2 regions of the Rahnella aquatilis CIP 78.65 genome follow, and region 1 is predicted to be linked to the other one. Evidence: predicted binding sites of a transcription regulator. Region 1 holds the regulator's gene; the other holds the start of a gene.

The links. The regulator PhoB, encoded in region 1, activates phosphate uptake and scavenging genes when phosphate is short. The targets are predictions, from matches to a motif close to CTGTCATAAAACTGNCNNAT.
Region 2: the regulator PhoB is predicted to act here: its motif matches at 1,784-1,803, upstream of pitA (inorganic phosphate transporter PitA).

Annotation. Positions count from the first base shown of each region.
Region 1 covers NC_016818.1:3,684,414-3,693,859, forward strand. Annotated here, with positions in the region: gene phoR (phosphate regulon sensor histidine kinase PhoR) at 10-1,329, opposite strand; gene phoB (phosphate response regulator transcription factor PhoB) at 1,352-2,041, opposite strand; gene sbcD (exonuclease subunit SbcD) at 2,280-3,518, shown strand; gene sbcC (exonuclease subunit SbcC) at 3,515-6,763, shown strand; gene RAHAQ2_RS16760 (ABC transporter substrate-binding protein) at 7,003-8,025, shown strand; gene RAHAQ2_RS16765 (ABC transporter permease) at 8,037-8,801, shown strand; gene RAHAQ2_RS16770 (ABC transporter ATP-binding protein) at 8,798-9,446, shown strand, end outside.
Region 2 covers NC_016818.1:203,337-212,782, reverse strand. Annotated here, with positions in the region: gene RAHAQ2_RS00960 (BaiN/RdsA family NAD(P)/FAD-dependent oxidoreductase) at 340-1,563, opposite strand; gene pitA (inorganic phosphate transporter PitA) at 1,875-3,380, shown strand; gene uspB (universal stress protein UspB) at 3,595-3,930, opposite strand; gene uspA (universal stress protein UspA) at 4,268-4,708, shown strand; gene RAHAQ2_RS00940 (hypothetical protein) at 4,988-5,350, shown strand; gene rsmJ (16S rRNA (guanine(1516)-N(2))-methyltransferase RsmJ) at 5,429-6,175, opposite strand; gene prlC (oligopeptidase A) at 6,185-8,245, opposite strand; gene RAHAQ2_RS00925 (23S rRNA (adenine(2030)-N(6))-methyltransferase RlmJ) at 8,427-9,269, shown strand; gene gorA (glutathione-disulfide reductase) at 9,434-9,446, shown strand, end outside.

The DNA of each region.
Region 1 (9,446 bases):
GCTTGATTTTTATCCCTTCACATCGCTTTGGCTGGCCTGTTCCTGAGGAACAATCAACTTCGGTGCCAGCGTAAACATAAAGCGCGTACCCACCCCCACTTCACTCATGACTTCAAGTTTCGTGTGGTGATGGCTGAGCGCATGTTTGACGATCGCCAGCCCGAGGCCGCTGCCGCCGGTCTGGCGTGAGCGGGCTTTGTCAACGCGGTAGAAACGTTCGGTCAGGCGCGGCAGGTGCTGCGGCGCAATGCCCGGCCCGTTATCACTGATCTGGAACTGTGCGCCATGCGGCGTTTGCTGCCAGCTGACTTCAATCCGCGTACCGGCTGGCGTGTGGTTGACGGCGTTATACACCAGATTCGACACCGCGCTGCGCAACTGATCTTCATTACCAAAGACCTTCAGCTTGTCATTAATGCGAAACACCACTTCATGCCTGCCGTTGCTTAACGTTTGCACTTCACGTTCGAGCATACCGAGCATCACCGGAATATCGACTTTTTCATGCAAATCAATATTCGCTGAAGCTTCGATTTTCGACAGTGTCAGCAACTGTTTCACCAGCCCGTCCATCCGCCGCGTCTGTTCCTGCATGGTATCGAGCGCTTTGCTGCGAAAAGGCTCTTCCAGCTTGGCGTCTTCCATCATTTCCAGATACCCCTGCAAGACAGTCAGCGGCGTTCTCAGTTCATGACTGACGTTAGCGAAGAAGTTACGCCGCGCGCCTTCGAGCTGACGCATCTGGGTCACGTCGCGCGCGACCATCAGCAATTGCCCTTCGGAATAGGGCATGACGCGAAACTCGACGTAATGCTCATTATTGAGTTGCAGATTCAGCGCCCGGCTGAAATCGCGGGTCTGGATCCACAGCCGGAATTCCGGATAACGCAGCAGGTTGAAGATATGTTGTCCGTTATCCTCCGGCCAGCGGAAACCGAGCAAATCCTGCGCCAGCCCGTTGCACCAGAAAATATTGCCGTCTTCCGTGGTCAGCACCACAGCATCCGGCAGTGATTCGGCCCCGCTGCGAAAGCGTTTGATGAGCTGACCTAATTCGCGACGCCGGCGCCGGTTGCGCATCTGCATCTGGTTCAGCCCGTAAAACAGCGGCTCCCAGCTCCAGCGACCATTCGGCGGCGTAATGCTGCGGTCAAGCCACAACCAGTGTGAGAGTTTGAGCTGATTGTAATAATTCCAGCCCAGTGCCGCAGCCAGCGACACAAAAAGGAGCCAGCCGAAATGGCCGACGAAGATACCGAGAATTAACGCTGGCAGGCAAAAAAGAAATAATTCACCGGCCAATCGTTTCCATGACAAACGTTCTAGCACACAGATTCTCCGCTGTGAGGACTCAATAACGCGTTGAAAAACGGTATCCGGTACCGCGAACAGTCTGGATCATTCTGTCATGTCCGCTGGTTTCCAGCGCCTTACGCAAACGACGAATATGCACGTCTACCGTGCGATCTTCCACATAAACGTTAGTGCCCCAAACGTTATTGAGCAACTGTTCCCTGCTGTATACCCGTTCGGAATGGGTCATAAAGAAGTGTAATAACTTGAATTCGGTCGGCCCCATATCGAGCGCCTGCTCATTGGCCATCACACGGTGAGACGACGGATCCAGGCTTAAACCCTGCATGTCGATCACTTCTTCCACCGCCATTGGCGAGATGCGACGCATCACGGCTTTAATGCGGGCAACCAGTTCTTTCGGAGAAAACGGTTTGGTGATGTAATCATCGGCACCGACTTCAAGGCCGCGCACCCGATCTTCTTCTTCACCGCGTGCGGTCAACATCATCACCGGAATTTCGCGGGTCAGTGCTTCACGTTTAAGATGCTTAATAAACTGGATACCGGAACCGCCAGGTAACATCCAGTCGAGCAGGATCAGCTCAGGGTAAGGTTCAACAAGTTGCCCGATCGCTGAATCAAAATCCTCAGCTTCTACGGCCTGATAGCCATTTTGTTCCAGTACAAAACACACCATTTCACGGATTGGAGCTTCGTCTTCAACCACCAATATACGTCTAGCCATCGTAGGTCCTGCCAATAGGTTAGCGATCTTTTATTTGATTGCGGGCGCCATTATGCGTCAGTTTTGTGACAGATTTATGAATGAAAAGAATGGTTCATTACAGTCAACTATGACAGATACATTTCTTCTATTTAGCGGCCATCTTGCTGAAATTGGTCTGATTTATCGGGGACAGCTTCCCCCGCTGGCGTTTATACTTTGCCCCATCGTCGTCATCCAGGGTTCATACGGGAGTCTCATGCGCCTGATCCACACGTCAGACTGGCATCTCGGCCAGTACTTTTTCACTAAAAGCCGTGCAGCCGAACATCAGGCATTTTTGCGCTGGCTGACCGGTCAGGTGCAGCAACATCAGGTCGATGCCGTGATTGTCGCGGGCGATATTTTCGATACCGGATCGCCGCCCAGTTATGCCCGCGAATTGTATAACCGCTTCGTGGTGGAATTACAACACACCGGCTGCCAGCTGGTGGTGCTGGCGGGCAACCACGATTCCGTCGCCACACTCAATGAATCGCGCGAGCTACTTTCCTGCCTGAACACGCGGGTGATTGCTACCGTCGGTGAAAACCTTTCTGAACAGGTTTTAGTGCTCCGTCAGCGTGACGGAAAACCGGGCGCGGTACTGTGCGCCATCCCGTTTTTACGTCCGCGTGATCTGCTCGCCAGCCAGGCCGGTCAGTCCGGCAGCGACAAACAACTGGCGTTGCAGGAAGCCATCGCCGCGCATTATGACGCACTGTGGCAGGCCGCGCAGGCCAGACGTGACGAACTGGGCGTGCCGCTGCCCATTATTGCGACCGGCCATCTGACGACTGTCGGCGTCAGTACCTCTGATTCCGTGCGCGACATCTATATAGGCACGCTTGATGCGTTTCCGGCGCAGGCCTTTCCGCCGGTCGATTATGTGGCATTGGGGCATATTCACCGCGCGCAGTGCGTCGCCAAAACGCATCATATCCGTTACAGCGGCTCGCCGATTGCCCTGAGTTTTGACGAGCTGAGCAAGGCCAAAAGCGTATATCTGCTCGATTTCGACGGCGCAACGCTCAACACCATCGAGACACTGGAAATCCCCGTTTTCCAGCCAATGCAGATAATCAAAGGCTCGCTGGCGGAGATTGAAAAGCAACTGGCGCAGTTCGAAGGCGGCGATGCGCAAAAAACCGTCTGGCTGGATATCGAAGTCGCCACGCAGGATTACCTCAGTGATATTCAACGGCGCATTCAGGCGCTAACGGCCGATCTGCCGGTGGAAGTCGTATTGTTACGCCGCAGCAAAGAACAACGCATCAGCAGTATTGGGCAGCAGGAAAAAGAAACCCTCAGCGAACTGAGTGTCAGCGACGTCTTTGAACGGCGGCTGGCGCTGGAGCCGGCCCCTGATGAACCCCGTCAGGCGCGGATGCGCACATTGTTCGCGCAGGTTGTTGAACAGGTCACCAGCGGTCAGAGCGCGGAGGACAGCCCACGATGAAAATTCTCAGCCTTCGTTTAAAAAACCTGAACTCGCTGGAAGGCGAATGGAAAATTGATTTCACCGCCGAGCCGTTTGCCAGCAACGGATTATTCGCCATCACCGGCCCGACCGGCGCCGGGAAAACCACCCTGCTCGATGCTATTTGTCTGGCGCTTTATCATCAGACGCCACGGCTGAATATCACGCCAAGTCAGAACGAACTGATGACCCGCCACACTGCCGAATCACTGGCGGAAGTGGAGTTTGAAGTGAAAGGTGTGGGTTACCGCGCATTCTGGAGCCAGCGGCGTGCCAAAAATTCCCCTGACGGGAATCTGCAGGCACCGAAAGTCGAGCTGGCGTTACTGGCCGACGGCAAAATCCTGGCCGATAAAGTACGCGACAAACTCGACGCCATCGCCACCCTGACCGGGCTGGATTTTGGCCGTTTCACCAAATCGATGATGCTGTCTCAGGGGCAGTTCGCCGCGTTTCTGAATGCCGATGCCAATGACCGCGCCGAACTGCTGGAAGAACTGACCGGCACCGAAATTTACGGGTTGCTGTCTGAACGCGTGTTTGAACAACATAAAGAAGCGCGTATTGCGCTGGACGGCCTGCATCAGCGCATGGCCGGAATCGAACTGCTCAGCGAAGAGCAGCGCCAGACGCTGGAAGCGCAACGTGCTGAACTGAACGCGCAGGAAATCAGTCTCAGCCAGCAGGCGCAGCAACGCCAGCAGGATCTGAACTGGCTGCAACAATGGCAGCAGATGCAGCAAAAACAGCAGCAATTTCAGCAGCAACTGGCCGCCGCAGAGCAGGAAAATCTGGCCGCCGCGCCGCAGTTACAGCAACTGGCGCGCAGTGAACCGGCAGAAAAACTGCGTCCGTTACTCGTTGATCGCCAGCGTTGTCAGGACGAATCACAACGCCTTCAGCAATGGCTGACACAACTGACGCAGCAGCAGGAACAGCAGCTTGTGCAGCTGACGCCGCTGAAACAGGCGCAAGAACAGGCTCAAACGGCACGGCAGACACAGGCCGAAGAACAGCGCCGGATGCAGACGCTGATCGAAGAAAAAATCCTGCCGCTGGACGGCGAAATCACTCAATGGCGCAAATCGCTGGCGGAAACACAGCAGGCGGTGGGTGAGTCGCAGAAACAGGCCGCTGAACAAAGCGCGACGTTGCTGCAAATCACGGCGGAACGCCAGAAGCTGGATGAAGAAAGTCGTCAGCATCAGACCCGCCAGACCGCACTAACCGAAGCCCTTAACGCCGCACAGCAGCGCCAGACCGGACTGGAAAAGCAGCACCCGCTGGCGGCCTTGCAGAAACGGCAAAAGGAACTGATGCTGCTCAGGCCGGTGCGTCAGCAGTTGTTTTCACTCGCGCAAATTTTCCCGCAACTGAACCAGCGCGTGCAGCAACAACATAAAGATTTTGCGCAATATCAGACGCAACTGACAGAGGAAGAACAGCGCCTGGGTGCGATCCGCCAGCAATGCCAGAAACAGCTGGAACATCTGAATGACGTCAAAGCGCTGCATAAACAGGAAATGCTGATCGTCAGTCTCGAAGCCGAACGCGCGAATTTGCAAAGCGGCCAGGCCTGCCCGCTGTGCGGCTCGACATCACATCCGGCGGTTGAACACTATCAGGAGATCAAACCTTCTGAAACGGCGCAGCGCGTCGAGAAAATGCAACTGGAATTCGATGCGGCAAAAGCCAGCGGTATCGAACTGGCGGCGAAGATCAAAAACCTGAAAGAACAGCAAACGCGTCTGCAAACCCAGATGGAGCAGGATCAGCAGCAACTGAATGCGCATACCGCCAACTGGCAACAGCTCAGTACGCCGCTGAATCTGACATTTACGCTGCATGACACCGCCGACATCACACAATGGCTGACTGCCCGCGACGAAGAAGAGCAGCAGACTCAGGCACTGATCAGCCAGCATGAACAACTGACGCGGGAGCTGCAACAGGCCAAAGATGCGCTGACTGACGCCCTGAACCAGCAGCAGAAAGTCCGGCAGCAAAGTGCCTTGCTGACCGAACGCATTACCGGGCTGGAAGAGATGCAGGCGAAATCTCAGCAAGATCTTGTGCGGTTGCAAAAACAACTGACGGAGGGTGAAAAAAACCTTTCTGCGCTGAATGCCCTGCGTCTCGAGCTGTTCGGTGAGCGCCAGGTGGCTCAGGTTCGCGAGCACTTACATCAGCAACAGCAGGCGGCAGAAAAAGCGCTCAGTGATGCACAAGCCGCGCTGCATAAAGCGCAGGAACAGCGCGACCAGTTGGCCGGTCAGTTGGCCAGTACGCAGCAGCGACAGTTACAGACCGCCGCACAACTGACGCAGGCGGAACAGGCGTGGCAGCAGGCGCTGAGCGCCAGCGGATTCGCCGATGAAATCGCAGTGAAAGAGGCACTGCTTGACGACGCGCTGCGTCAGCAACTTCAGCAACGCAAAGAACATCTGCAACAGCAACTGGCGCAGGTACAGGCGTTACTGATCGACGCCAAAGACATGCTGGAAAAGCACCGCCTTGCCCGTCCTGCACATCTGAGTGAAACCGACAGTGATCTCAACGCCCTGACGGTGCAGCAGACGGAACTGGCACAACAGCTGAAAGCGTTACAACAGCGTCTGGGCGAAGTGAAAAATCAGCTGGAAAGCGACAAACAGCGGCACAGCGGACAACAGGCATTGATCGCTAAGATTGCCCAGGCGCAGCTGACCTGCGATGACTGGGGTTATCTCAATCAGATGATTGGTTCCAGCGACGGCGCGAAATTCCGTAAATTCGCGCAGGGTCTGACGCTCGATCATCTGGTATATCTGGCGAACCGTCAGCTGGAAAAACTGCACGGGCGCTATCTGTTGCAGCGCAAAACCAGCGATGCGCTGGAGTTGCAGGTGGTCGATACCTGGCAGGCCGATGCCGTGCGCGACACCCGCACGTTATCCGGTGGCGAAAGCTTCCTGGTCAGTCTGGCACTGGCGCTGGCGCTCTCCGATCTGGTCAGTGATAAAACCCGTATTGACTCACTGTTCCTTGATGAAGGTTTCGGCACGCTCGATGCCGACACACTGGATACCGCGCTGGATGCGCTGGACAGCCTCAATGCCTCGGGTAAAACCATCGGCGTAATAAGCCATGTCGAAGCGATGAAAGATCGCATTCCGGTACAAATCAAAGTCACCAAGGTAAATGGTCTGGGTGTCAGTCGCCTGAGCAGTGAATTTAAAGTCTGACCGCCGTTTTTTGCCAGGGCATGCCGCTAGTGAGATTGCTAGCGATATGCCCTGTTGTGGATCCTGATTGTGAGCATCTGCACAAAAATCGCACCAGCGCAGTGCGTTCTCCTGTGCCAACCTGCTGAATTTCGGCTAATTCCCACCCGCCAGTAAACTGGCACGCCCTGTGCTTAACGTTATGTATACAAGTTGCAGTACAAGTTGCAACGCCTTCATAACCGCTAAGGGAACCGCCCATGAAAAACATCAAACCCGAATGCCTTCCGGTGGATAAAAAACGCCGCCAGCTGATGAAATGGCTCGCTATCACCGGCGGCGTATCCACCCTTGGCGGCATGATCCCGACGTCCGTTTTTGCAGCCGACGATGACGAAATCCGTATTGGTTACTGGCCGATTGTCGGCGGTTTACCGCTGTATGTGGCGCTGGAACAGGGCTTTTTTAAAGAAGCCGGGCTGAATGTGAAAGGCGTTAAATTCGCCAGCGCCCAGCAAATTGTCGAAGGGATGATCACCGGCAGGATCCACGGCTGCGCCAACGGTACGGCAACCGGCGCGCTGGGACTGGGGGCGATCACCTCACCGGGTCTGTTCAAAATTATCTGTTCTAACCCGTCAAACCATAAGCTGGTGCTGGATGAATTCCTGGTGCCGCTGAACAGCACGGCAAAAGCGATCAGTGACCTGAAAGGTAAGAAAATCGCCTGCGGACCGGGGATCCAGAACGTCACTATGGCAAAGATCATTCTGGAGAAAAATGGTTTCACTAATCCTTCAGTGATCGAACTGCCGGTGGGACAACATGTGCCTGCGCTGGCCGCCGGACAAATTGACGGCGTGTATACGCTCGAACCGACCGGCACTGTCGGGCGAATGAAAAACCTTTCCCGCACGCTGGAAACCGGCGTGATTTCGAAATACGTGCTCGGCAACGCCGACGCCCCGTGGTTCGGCGGCGCGGCGGCACTGAACGCCAGTTTTATCGCTGAGAAACCGGAACAAACCAAAAAGTTTATTGCCGCTTATCAGAAAGCGGTGGACTTCATTGCAGCTCACCCTGATAAAGCGCGCGAAAACGTCGCCGGTTACACCAGCATTGAACCGGCGCTGGTGAAGGAAGTGCCGCTGCCGGGTTTTGTGATGTACCCGGATTTGAAAGGCGACAACCTGCAATGGTTCCAGAAGTTTTATGACGTATTTACCGAAAGAAAAATCTTCAGCAAGCCGGTGGATGTCGCCTCGCTGATTTATCAGGGATAAGGAGAAACAGGATGACATCACGCTGGTCTTCAAGGTTACTGCCGCTGGTCGGCCCGGTACTGCTGTTTTTATTCTGGCAACTGGCCGTCAGCGCGAAATGGCTCAATCCGGTGCTTCTGCCCTCGCCCGTCGAGACAATCGGCTACATGTTCCAGTCGTTTTCGGATGCGTCCATGCGCACCGACATCGGCGCAACCCTTTACCGCACGCTGGTGTCCTTTGCTTTTGCCGCGGTGACTGGCGTGCCGCTCGGCGTCATTTTAGGCAGTAACGAAAAGGTCTACCGCAGCCTGGAATTCCTGATCGACTTCTTCCGTTCAACACCTTCCTCAGCGCTTATCCCGCTGTTTATGTTGATTTTCGGTATCACAGATGCCAACAAAATCGCTATCGCCGCCTTTGCCGCCGTGCTGGTCATCCTGTTCAACAGCGCCTACGGCGTGATGAATGCCAGGAAAACCCGCCTGATGGCGGCCAGGGTCATGGGCATTTCCCGCTGGCATATTTTCAAAGACATCATGCTGATGGAAAGCCTGGCGCAAACTTTTGTTGGCCTGCGTACCGGCGTGTCGATTGCGCTGGTGATCGTGATCGTCGCCGAAATGTTTATCGGCTCCGAAACCGGCCTCGGCCACCGGATCATCGATGCCCAGCAGGTGTTCAATATCAAAGACATGTACGCCTCGATCCTGATCACCGGCGCGCTGGGTTATCTGCTTAATCTGGCCTTTTTGCTGATCGAGAAAAAAACCGTCCACTGGAGTAGCAAAGCATGACGCAACCTCTCTCGCTTAACCCGGATTATAAAGGCCCCCAGTTGCCGCAATACGCCACCCGCCCCGACACACATGTGACGATCCGCGGACTGAGCAAGGCATTTGCCGGACAGCCGCTGTACACCGATCTCAATCTGGATTTACCGCGCGGCAAAATTGTGTCGATCTTCGGCCCGAATGGCTGCGGGAAATCGACCTTAATGAATATGATCGCCGGGCTGATCCCGGTCGATATTGGCGACATTCTGTTTGACGGCAAAACGCTGGCACAGACCACCATCGGCTATGTGTTTCAGAACTACCGCGATGCGCTGTTTCCGTGGATGAGCGCGCGTGCCAACATCGCCTACCCCCTGATCCGCCACGGCATGAACAAAGCGGATGTGAATGCGCGGGTGGAGGAACTGACACAAATGTTTGATATCCGCTTTGACCTGAAACGCTATCCGTATGAGCTTTCCGGCGGCCAGCAGCAAACCGTGTGTATCATGCGGGCGCTGGCAACGCGGCCAGAAGTGATGTTCCTTGACGAACCCTTCTCGGCGCTGGATTTCGAGATGACGTTGTTTATCCGCGATAAATTGCAGGAAGTGCAACTGGCGACCGGCGTCACCATGCTGATTGTGTCGCATGATCTGGAAGATG
Region 2 (9,446 bases), 1.4 Mb from region 1:
CATTTTACATCCTTATAATTTAAGCGACTGTATTAATCACATGGAAATTTTTTGTCTAAAAATTTTGCCACAAGATAAACAAAAGCGTTGAGAGTAAAAATAGAAATTAACCTCATTGTCCATGTCTCAAAATGGAAAATGAAATAGAAAGACAGCCACACAGCCATCGAACCGGCAAACGCGCCTAGTGAGCCTTTAATGAACCCCATGAGATCCACTCAATTTTGATTCAACACGTTCCAGTATGTTATCAAATGCTGGCATTCCCGGTTGTCGTCTTACGATCAGAGCATCCACAAAGGGCTTGAGTGCCGGTTCAAACATAAGTTAGATCACCAACTATTTATTCAGATCACCATTTTTATTATTCCAAAACATCACCAGATCCTGCGCACAGGCCCACGCCGAACTCCACGCCCACTGGAAATTGTATCCGCCCAGCCAGCCGGTGACATCCACCACTTCACCGATAAAATACAAGCCCGGCACTTTGGCGGCAGCCATGGTTTTGGACGACAACGCTTTGGTATCGACGCCGCCAAGCGTCACTTCTGCCGTGCGGTAACCTTCGGTGCCGTTGGGCTGAACCTGCCAGTTTTGCAGTTGCTCAACCAGTTCCGCCTGCTGCGGCACATTCAGCTGTTTCAGCGTGACGTCCGGCAACTGACCCAGCGTTTGCAGGCACTCCACCAGACGTTTCGGCAGTTGCATCGCCAGTGTATTTTTCAGGCTCTGGTTCGGGTGTTCCTGACGCTGCGTATTCAGAAACGCCGCCAGATCCACATCAGGAAGTAAGTTAACGCTCACAAACTCACCAGGTTGCCAGTAACTGGAAAGCTGTAAAACGGCCGGGCCGGACAGGCCGCGATGGGTAAAAAGAATGCTTTCACGGAAAACAGTGCCGTCTTGCGCAGTCAGAACCGCAGGCACTGACACGCCGGAAAGCGTCTGCAAATGATCGAGCAGCGGTTTGTGCAGGGTAAATGGCACCAGACCGGCGCGGGTCGGCAGCACTTTCAGGCCAAACTGCTCCGCCAGACGGTAACCGAAGGGTGTCGCGCCCAGCCCCGGCATGGAAAGCCCGCCGCTGGCAATAACAAGTGAGTGAGTGCTTACAGTTGAGCCATTCACCTGGATGACAAAGCCATTTTCGGTTTTCTGCACGTCGGAAATCTCGCTGCGCAGGCGTACATCGACATTGCCCTGCTCGCATTCTTTATCGAGCATGCTGACGATTTGCTGTGCCGAGTCGTCGCAGAACAACTGCCCGAGGGTTTTCTCGTGCCAGGCGATGCCGTAACGGTTGACCATATCGATGAAATCCCACTGGGTGTAACGCGCCAGCGCGGATTTACAAAAATGCGGGTTTTCGGAAAGATAGGCAGCGGGTTCAGCATAAAGGTTGGTGAAATTGCAGCGTCCGCCGCCTGACATCAAAATTTTGCGTCCGGTTTTTTTGCCGTTATCCAGCAGCAGAACCCGGCAGCCACCTTGTCCGGCCTGCGCCGCGCAGAACATGCCTGCCGCACCTGCACCAATGACCACCACATCAACCTGTTCCACTTTTGGCCTCTCTTTTGCGGAAATTCAACTACGTTTTAGATAAGGTTTGCCCTGCTTACCGGGGCTTTGAGCCGCGGATTGTAAGGGACTGAGGCCTGTTAAACCAGCCAGACAGATTGTTTCCTGAACGTCGTAAGTAAATGTTTCAATCATCAAAGGAGGGATAACCTTTTGATAAATAAAAACTTAATTAAATCCAGAGCGAATATTGAACTGTTTTTAGTCAAAAAAATGTCATATTTTCCTTTTCCCCTCCCCCTGTTCTCGCAGATAATGCGCGGCGTTCATGACCACTAACTGGCGTAACAATTATGCTGCATCTATTTGCCGGATTGGATATTCATACCGGTTCGTTATTGATTCTCGCGTTACTGTTTGTTCTGTTCTATGAAGCCATTAACGGCTTCCATGATACGGCCAACGCAGTGGCAACCGTCATCTATACCCGGGCAATGCGTTCGCAATTAGCGGTCGTGATGGCTGGAGTATTTAACTTCCTGGGTGTCCTGCTCGGTGGTTTGAGTGTGGCTTATGCCATCGTCCATTTACTGCCAACCGATTTGCTGCTCAACGTAGGGTCTGCTCATGGTCTTGCCATGGTGTTCTCTATGTTACTGGCGGCGATCATCTGGAACCTCGGTACCTGGTATTTCGGCCTGCCGGCGTCCAGTTCTCATACATTGATCGGCGCCATCATTGGCGTAGGGCTGACCAACGCATTAATGACTCACACCTCGGTGGTCGAAGCGTTAAACATCCCTAAAATGATCGGTATTTTTGCCTCACTGATCGTCTCCCCGCTGGTCGGGATGATGATGGCAGGCACCATGATTTTCCTGCTGCGTCGTTACTGGAGTGGCAACAAGAAACATGCGCGTATCCACCTGACCCCTGCTGAACGTGAGAAGAAAGACGGTAAGAAAAAGCCGCCATTCTGGACACGTATCGGCCTGATCCTGTCGGCTATCGGTGTGAGTTTCTCTCACGGCGCTAACGATGGTCAGAAAGGCATTGGCCTGATCATGCTGGTTCTGATTGGTGTGGCTCCGGCGGGTTTCGTGCTGAACATGAGCGCGACCGGTTACGACATTACCCGGACCCGCGACGCCGTGACCCACCTCGGACAGTATTATCAGCAACATGCTGATGCCGTACCGCATGTCGTTGCGCTGACCCCTCTGGTGCCTGCGCCGGATGTCAATATCGCGCCAACCGACGAGCCAAAAGTGTTCCACTGCGACAGCAGCCACGCACTTGACGCTATTGGCCGTGCGCAAACCCTGCTGACCAATCTGCAATCGTATAACGATCTGGCACCGGATGAACGCAGCCATATGCGCCGCCTGCTGATGTGTGTTTCTGATACTGCGGATAAAGTGGCGAAACTGCCGGAAACCTCCGCCGCAGACAAACGCTTCCTCGGCAAACTGAAAACAGACATTCTGCAAACCGTCGAATATGCGCCAATCTGGATCATTATCGCGGTGGCACTGGCTCTGGCACTGGGGACCATGATTGGCTGGAAACGTGTTGCGACCACCATCGGTGAGAAGATTGGTAAGAAAGGCATGACCTACGCACAGGGTCTGTCCGCACAGCTCACGGCGGCGGTGTCCATCGGCGTGGCCAGTTACACCGGCATGCCGGTTTCCACCACGCACGTACTGTCTTCTGCGGTGGCAGGTACCATGATTGTGGATGGCGGCGGTGTGCAGTCGAAAACCGTGAAAAACATCGCCATGGCATGGATCTTAACCCTGCCTGTGTCGATTGTGCTTTCCGGTGTCCTGTACTGGATTGCACTGAAGCTTATCTGATGATTGTCTGACCGGCATGCAATAAAAAGGCGACCTTGCTCAGCAGGTCGCCTTTTTTGTTTCCTTTTTCACACATCCTCCCTAATTCATAACCAAAGTAACTGGAGTTGCAGCAAGGCAGCAAGCGAGAGAATCCCGATGAGCTGACACAGGTCAGTGATTCGGGTGAACGAGAGCCGCTAACGCCGCTGCAGCTTCAAGTACGAAGGGTATGCTAATACCAGATAAGCATGGCTAACATACTGATTAATATTAAGCCGACCAGTGCTGTGGTCAGGATAAACTGACCGCGAACCCGTTCACAACGGCGGATAAACTCAGGATCGTGATGTTCAACGTAGCGCTGAGCATAAATATAGCGTACCAACCTTATTTGCTTGCTGGGCTGACCGTGAGACGTAAAAAACCCTCCGCCATCGACGTACTGATACAGCAGCGGATCACACCCCCGCAGAACCACCAGCAATGCGCGCAAAGAAGAGTAATAGCGCAGCATATTCACGACACACACAAAACATAAAGCCCAAAACAGCGCAACGGGACTGATCATGATTCCCCCTCAAGGCGAACTGACACCGCGCAATGCGCCTGTCATGCTGGCACACACCCGGCGTTTCGCCCTGCCTTTCCGCAATTTCACACCCCCGGGCTACGTTCGCCCGCCCTCTCGTCATATCACAGAAGATTGCCAAAACAGGAGACGCCTGCATTATTGAGTGTAGGAAACGAATCCGGAACTGTTCATATTATTTATATCTATACATAGCCGGAAACGGAAATGGGATCTGTATGCTTGATTTATTTAACCCTTTTGGCGCTATACTGAAGTCATGACATTTGCATGATGCTGATATTGCTATTAACCGACTTATGGAAGGAGTTTTCTTATGGCTTACAAACACATACTTATTGCTGTGGATCTGTCGCCGGAGAGTAAAGTTCTGGTCGAGAAAGCCGTTTCCATGGCGCGTCCGTATAACGCCAAAGTGTCCCTGATCCACGTCGATGTGAACTATTCAGACCTCTATACTGGCCTGATCGACGTTAATCTGGGTGACATGCAGAAACGTATTTCCGAAGAAACACATCACGCGTTGAACGAACTGTCGCAAAATGCCGGCTATCCGATTTCAGAAACCCTGAGCGGCAGCGGCGATTTGGCGCAGGTGCTGGTCGATGCCATCAACAAATATGGCGTGGACTTAGTGCTGTGCGGCCATCATCAGGATTTCTGGAGCAAGCTGATGTCCTCGGCTCGCCAGCTGATTAACACCGTTCATATCGACATGCTGATCGTGCCTTTGCGTGATGAGGAAGAAGAAGCGTAAGACGTATTATTGCGTTGTCGCTGAGATAAAATGCCCGCAGGTGAAAACCGGCGGGCATTTTTTTGTCTTTTAGCCGCAAAAAACTGGTTAATCTGTGAGCAAGCGCGCAACCTGTATATACAGTATGTTTTTATATTCAGATATAATTCACATCCATTTGTTTATTATGAATAATAAATAAAAACAATGGGTATATACGGACGAAGCTTTTCATACAGGATGTATTATGAAAATCCAGTTTTCACCGGCAGTAACACCCATAATTTAGAGGAAGACATTATGACAACCCGCCACGACGCTCAGGATAATGCAGACATGTGGGATAACCGCGATCTGGGTGCATCCGAAGAACACGCAGAGGCAATCTCCCCCTCTCTTGCGGCTGAGTTCGATGACATGATGGAACTTCAGGCGATCTCTATCAGGCTGCAAAAATCGCTGCTCAGTAACCTGAAAACTATCGCGGCACATCATCAGATTGGCTACCAGCCAATGGTCAGGGATTTGCTTACGCGTTTTGCAGAAGCGGAAATGAAAAAGATCCTGATTGACCAGCTAAACAAGATCGACGAAGCACAGCGTGATCGCGAAAAAACCGTGCCAGTCACTGAGTTTATTGAAGATTTGCGTAATCAGGCATGAAAATTAGAAACCAGAACGTATGTGCAGTGCGTTCTGGTTTCTGTTTCATCTCGTTGTGATTTTTACAACAGCGGCTGTCTATAACGGCGTATAGATATCAAACCGGTGGCTCTTGGTCACCACTGCGGCCTGGGCGGCGATATCAGCCATCGGCGGCGCGTAGTCCGGACGTTTCACGACAATACGTTTTGTCGCTAAACGGCGTGCCGGTTCCAGCAAACCGTCAGCATCTTCATCCGGGCCGACCAGTCCCTGAAATACCCGCATCTCTTTCTTCACCAGCGCACTTTTCTGTTTGTGCGGATACATCGGGTCGAGATACACCACTTCCGGTTTTGGCGAAAGCTCAGCCAGCGCCGTCAGGCTTGAGACGTGCAGCAGCGTCATTCGCTCACGCAGCCACGGGCCGATTTCTGCATCGCGATAACCGCGCGCCAGCCCGTCATCGAGCAGCGCCGCGACCACCGGATTGCGCTCCAGCATCCGCACCTTGCAGCCCAGGGACGCCAGCACAAACGCATCACGACCCAGTCCTGCGGTGGCGTCGACAACATCCGGCAGATAACGGCCCTTGATACCCACCGCTTTGGCCACCGCTTCACCGCGTCCGCCGCCGAATTTGCGACGATGCGCCATCGTGCCGCCCACAAAATCGACATAAATCGCGCCGAGTTTGGGCTCGTCACGTTTGCGTAATTCCAGACGTTCAGGCGTCAGCACCAGCGCCATGACGGCATCCGGGTCAGACGTCAGATTCCAGCGCTGCGCCAGAACAGATAAGGCGCCTTCATCGGCGCCTTCTTCACACAGTAAACACACACTCACAGGCAGAGGTTATCCTTTGATTCCGTAGTGGCGCAGCATAGCATCCAGCTGCGGCTCACGCCCGCGGAAGCGTTTAAACAGCTCCATCGGCTCTTCGGAACCGCCACGCGACAGAATGTTATCCAGGAACGACTGACCGGTTTCGCGGTTGAAAATCCCTTCCTCTTCGAAGCGCGAATAGGCGTCGGCAGACAACACTTCCGCCCACAGATAGCTGTAGTAACCCGCCGCATAACCGCCCGCAAAGATATGACTGAAGGCATGCGGGAAACGTCCCCATGAAGGTGACGGCACGACGGCAACCTGTTTCTTGATTTCAGCCAGCGTTTGCAGGATTTGCGCGCCTTTTGCCGGGTCGTACTCCGCATGCATACGGAAATCGAACAGACCGAACTCCAGCTGGCGCAGGATAAACAGCGCCGCCTGATAGTTTTTTGCCGCCAGCATTTTATCCAGCATTTCTTTCGGCAACGGCTCGCCGGTTTCAAAATGACCGGAGATAAACGCCAGTGCGTCCGGCTCCCAGCACCAGTTTTCCATAAACTGGCTTGGCAGTTCGACGGCATCCCACGGCACACCGGCAATCCCGGCAACGCCCGGCGTGTCGATACGGGTCAGCATATGATGCAGCCCGTGACCGAATTCATGGAACAGCGTCGTGACTTCGTTGTGTGTAAACAGCGCCGGTTTGTTGCCCACCGGACCGTTAAAGTTACAGGTCAGATACGCGACCGGTTTTTGCAGTTCGCCGTCGGCTTTACGCATGCTGCCGACGCAGTCGTTCATCCATGCGCCACCGCGTTTATTTTCGCGGGCATACAGGTCAAGATAGAAGCTGCCGCGCAGATCGCCGGTTTCATCGAACAGATCGAAGAAACGCACGTCTTTGTGCCAGGTTTCCACATCTTTGCGTTCTTTAGCAGTGATGCCGTAGATGCGTTTCACCACTTCGAATAACCCTTCCAGCGCGCGCTGCTCAGGGAAATAAGGGCGTAACTGTTCGTCATTAATGGAGAACAGATGCTGTTTCTGTTTTTCACCGTAGAACGGTAAATCCCAGGCTTCCATTTCGTCCACGCCGAAATGTTCTTTGGCAAAAGCACGCAGTTGCGCCAGTTCCTGCTCGCCCTGCGGACGCGCTCGCGTTGCCAGACCGCTCAGGAAATCGATCACCTGTTTCGGGCTTTCGGCCATTTTGGTGGCGAGAGACATATCGGCAAACGAATCAAAACCTAACAGCTGAGCCAGTTCGTGACGCAGCGCCAGTTCTTCGGCCATGACCTCACTGTTGTCCCACTTACCGGCATTCGGCCCCTGATCGGAGGCACGGGTGGCAAATGCGCGGTACATTTCTTCGCGCAGTTCACGGTTTTCGCCGTAGGTGATCACCGGCAGATAGCTCGGGATATCCAGCGTTAACAGCCAGCCTTCCTGCTCTTTCGATTCTGCCAGCGCTTTCGCGGCGGCCAGTGCGCTTTCCGGCAGACCTTTCAGGTCATTCACGTCAGTGATTAATTTGCTCCAGCCCATGGTGGCATCGAGCACGTTGTTGCTGTAGGTCGAGCCCAGTTCGGACAGGCGTGCAGAGATTTCGCCATAACGCTTTTGTTTTTCCATCGGCAAACCAATGCCGGACAGTTCGAAATCACGCAGCGCGTTATCAATGGCTTTTTTCTGTGCCACGGACAGCGTGCTGAAATGTTCGCTGTCTTTTAAATCGCGGTACGCCTGATACAAACCGGCGTGCTGACCGGTCCAGGTGCTGAATTCAGACAGAATAGGCAGACACTGCTCGTAAGCTTCACGCAATTCCGGGCTGTTTTTTACGGCATTGAGATGCCCGACCGGCGACCAGATGCGGCTCAGGCGATCGTCGCTTTCGGCCAGCGGCTGACACAGATTTTCCCAGGTATAAGGCGCGCCCTGTGCGACAACACGTTCAATCGTCTGACGACTTTCTTCAATGGCGGATTTCATCGCAGGGACAATATGTTCAGGCTTGATCGCAGAGAAAGGTGGCAGGGAGAACGGTGTTAAGAGCGGATTCGACGCGTTTTGCTGTTCAGTCATAGGGCCAGTCCTTCGTAATAGCGTTTGGGGCTGATGCGCCTGTGGCGCACCACGCCGTGAATTCGGGTCGTCTTAAAGATGACGTAACTTCTAACATGCGGTCAAGTTACGGTGAAATCAATGGCTGGCGGCGGGATAGTCTTTAATGGATAATGCCGCGAAGCCGCAGGAGAAGCCGCACATGTTGAGTTACCGCCACAGTTTTCACGCCGGCAACCATGCCGACGTACTGAAACACACCGTTCAGAGCCTGATCATTGAATCTCTGAAAGAAAAAGAAAAACCCTTCCTTTATCTCGACACCCACGCGGGTGCCGGGCGCTATCAGCTGAGCGGCGAACACGCCGAACGCACCGGCGAATATCTGGAAGGCATCGCGCGCATCTGGCAGCGTGATGATATTCCTGAAGAACTGGCGGCCTACATGTCTGTCGTCAATCACTTCAACCGCAATGAGAACCTGCGTTATTACCCGGGTTCGCCGCTGATTGCCCGGCAGTTGCTGCGCGAAGACGACAAACTGCATCTGACCGAACTGCACCCGAGCGATTTTCCGCTGTTGCGCAGTGAATTCCAGAAAGATGACCGCACCCGCGTGGCCCGCGCTGACGGTTATCAGCAGTTGAAAGCCCAGTTGCCACCGCCTTCACGCCGCGGGCTGATCCTGATGGACCCGCCGTATGAAATGAAAACCGATTATCAGGACGTGGTCAAAGGCATTCAGGAAGGCTACAAACGTTTTGCTACCGGCACTTACGCGTTGTGGTATCCGGTGGTGATGCGCCAGCAAATCAAAAAAATGCTGCGTGATCTCGAAGCCACCGGCATCCGCCGTATTCTGCAAATCGAACTGGGTGTACGCCCGGACAGCGATCAGCGAGGCATGACCGCTTCCGGCATGATTGTGATTAACCCGCCGTGGAAACTCGAACAGCAGATGAACAACGTGCTGCCGTGGCTGCTGAAAGTACTGGTGCCTTCCGGTACCGGCCACACCACGGTTAACTGGGTTGTGCCTGAGTAAGTAAAGAATTTCCCTTCGCTGAGACCTTTTTCTAAGGTCTCAGCTATCAAACCTATTGCAATCATTGATCCAATCTTTTCTACAACACGTTAAACTCTTAGGCAAATTTTGAGATTAATGACGCTGTATCAGTGTCTCCATTTTCACAACTTACGGATAAAACGATGACCAAACATT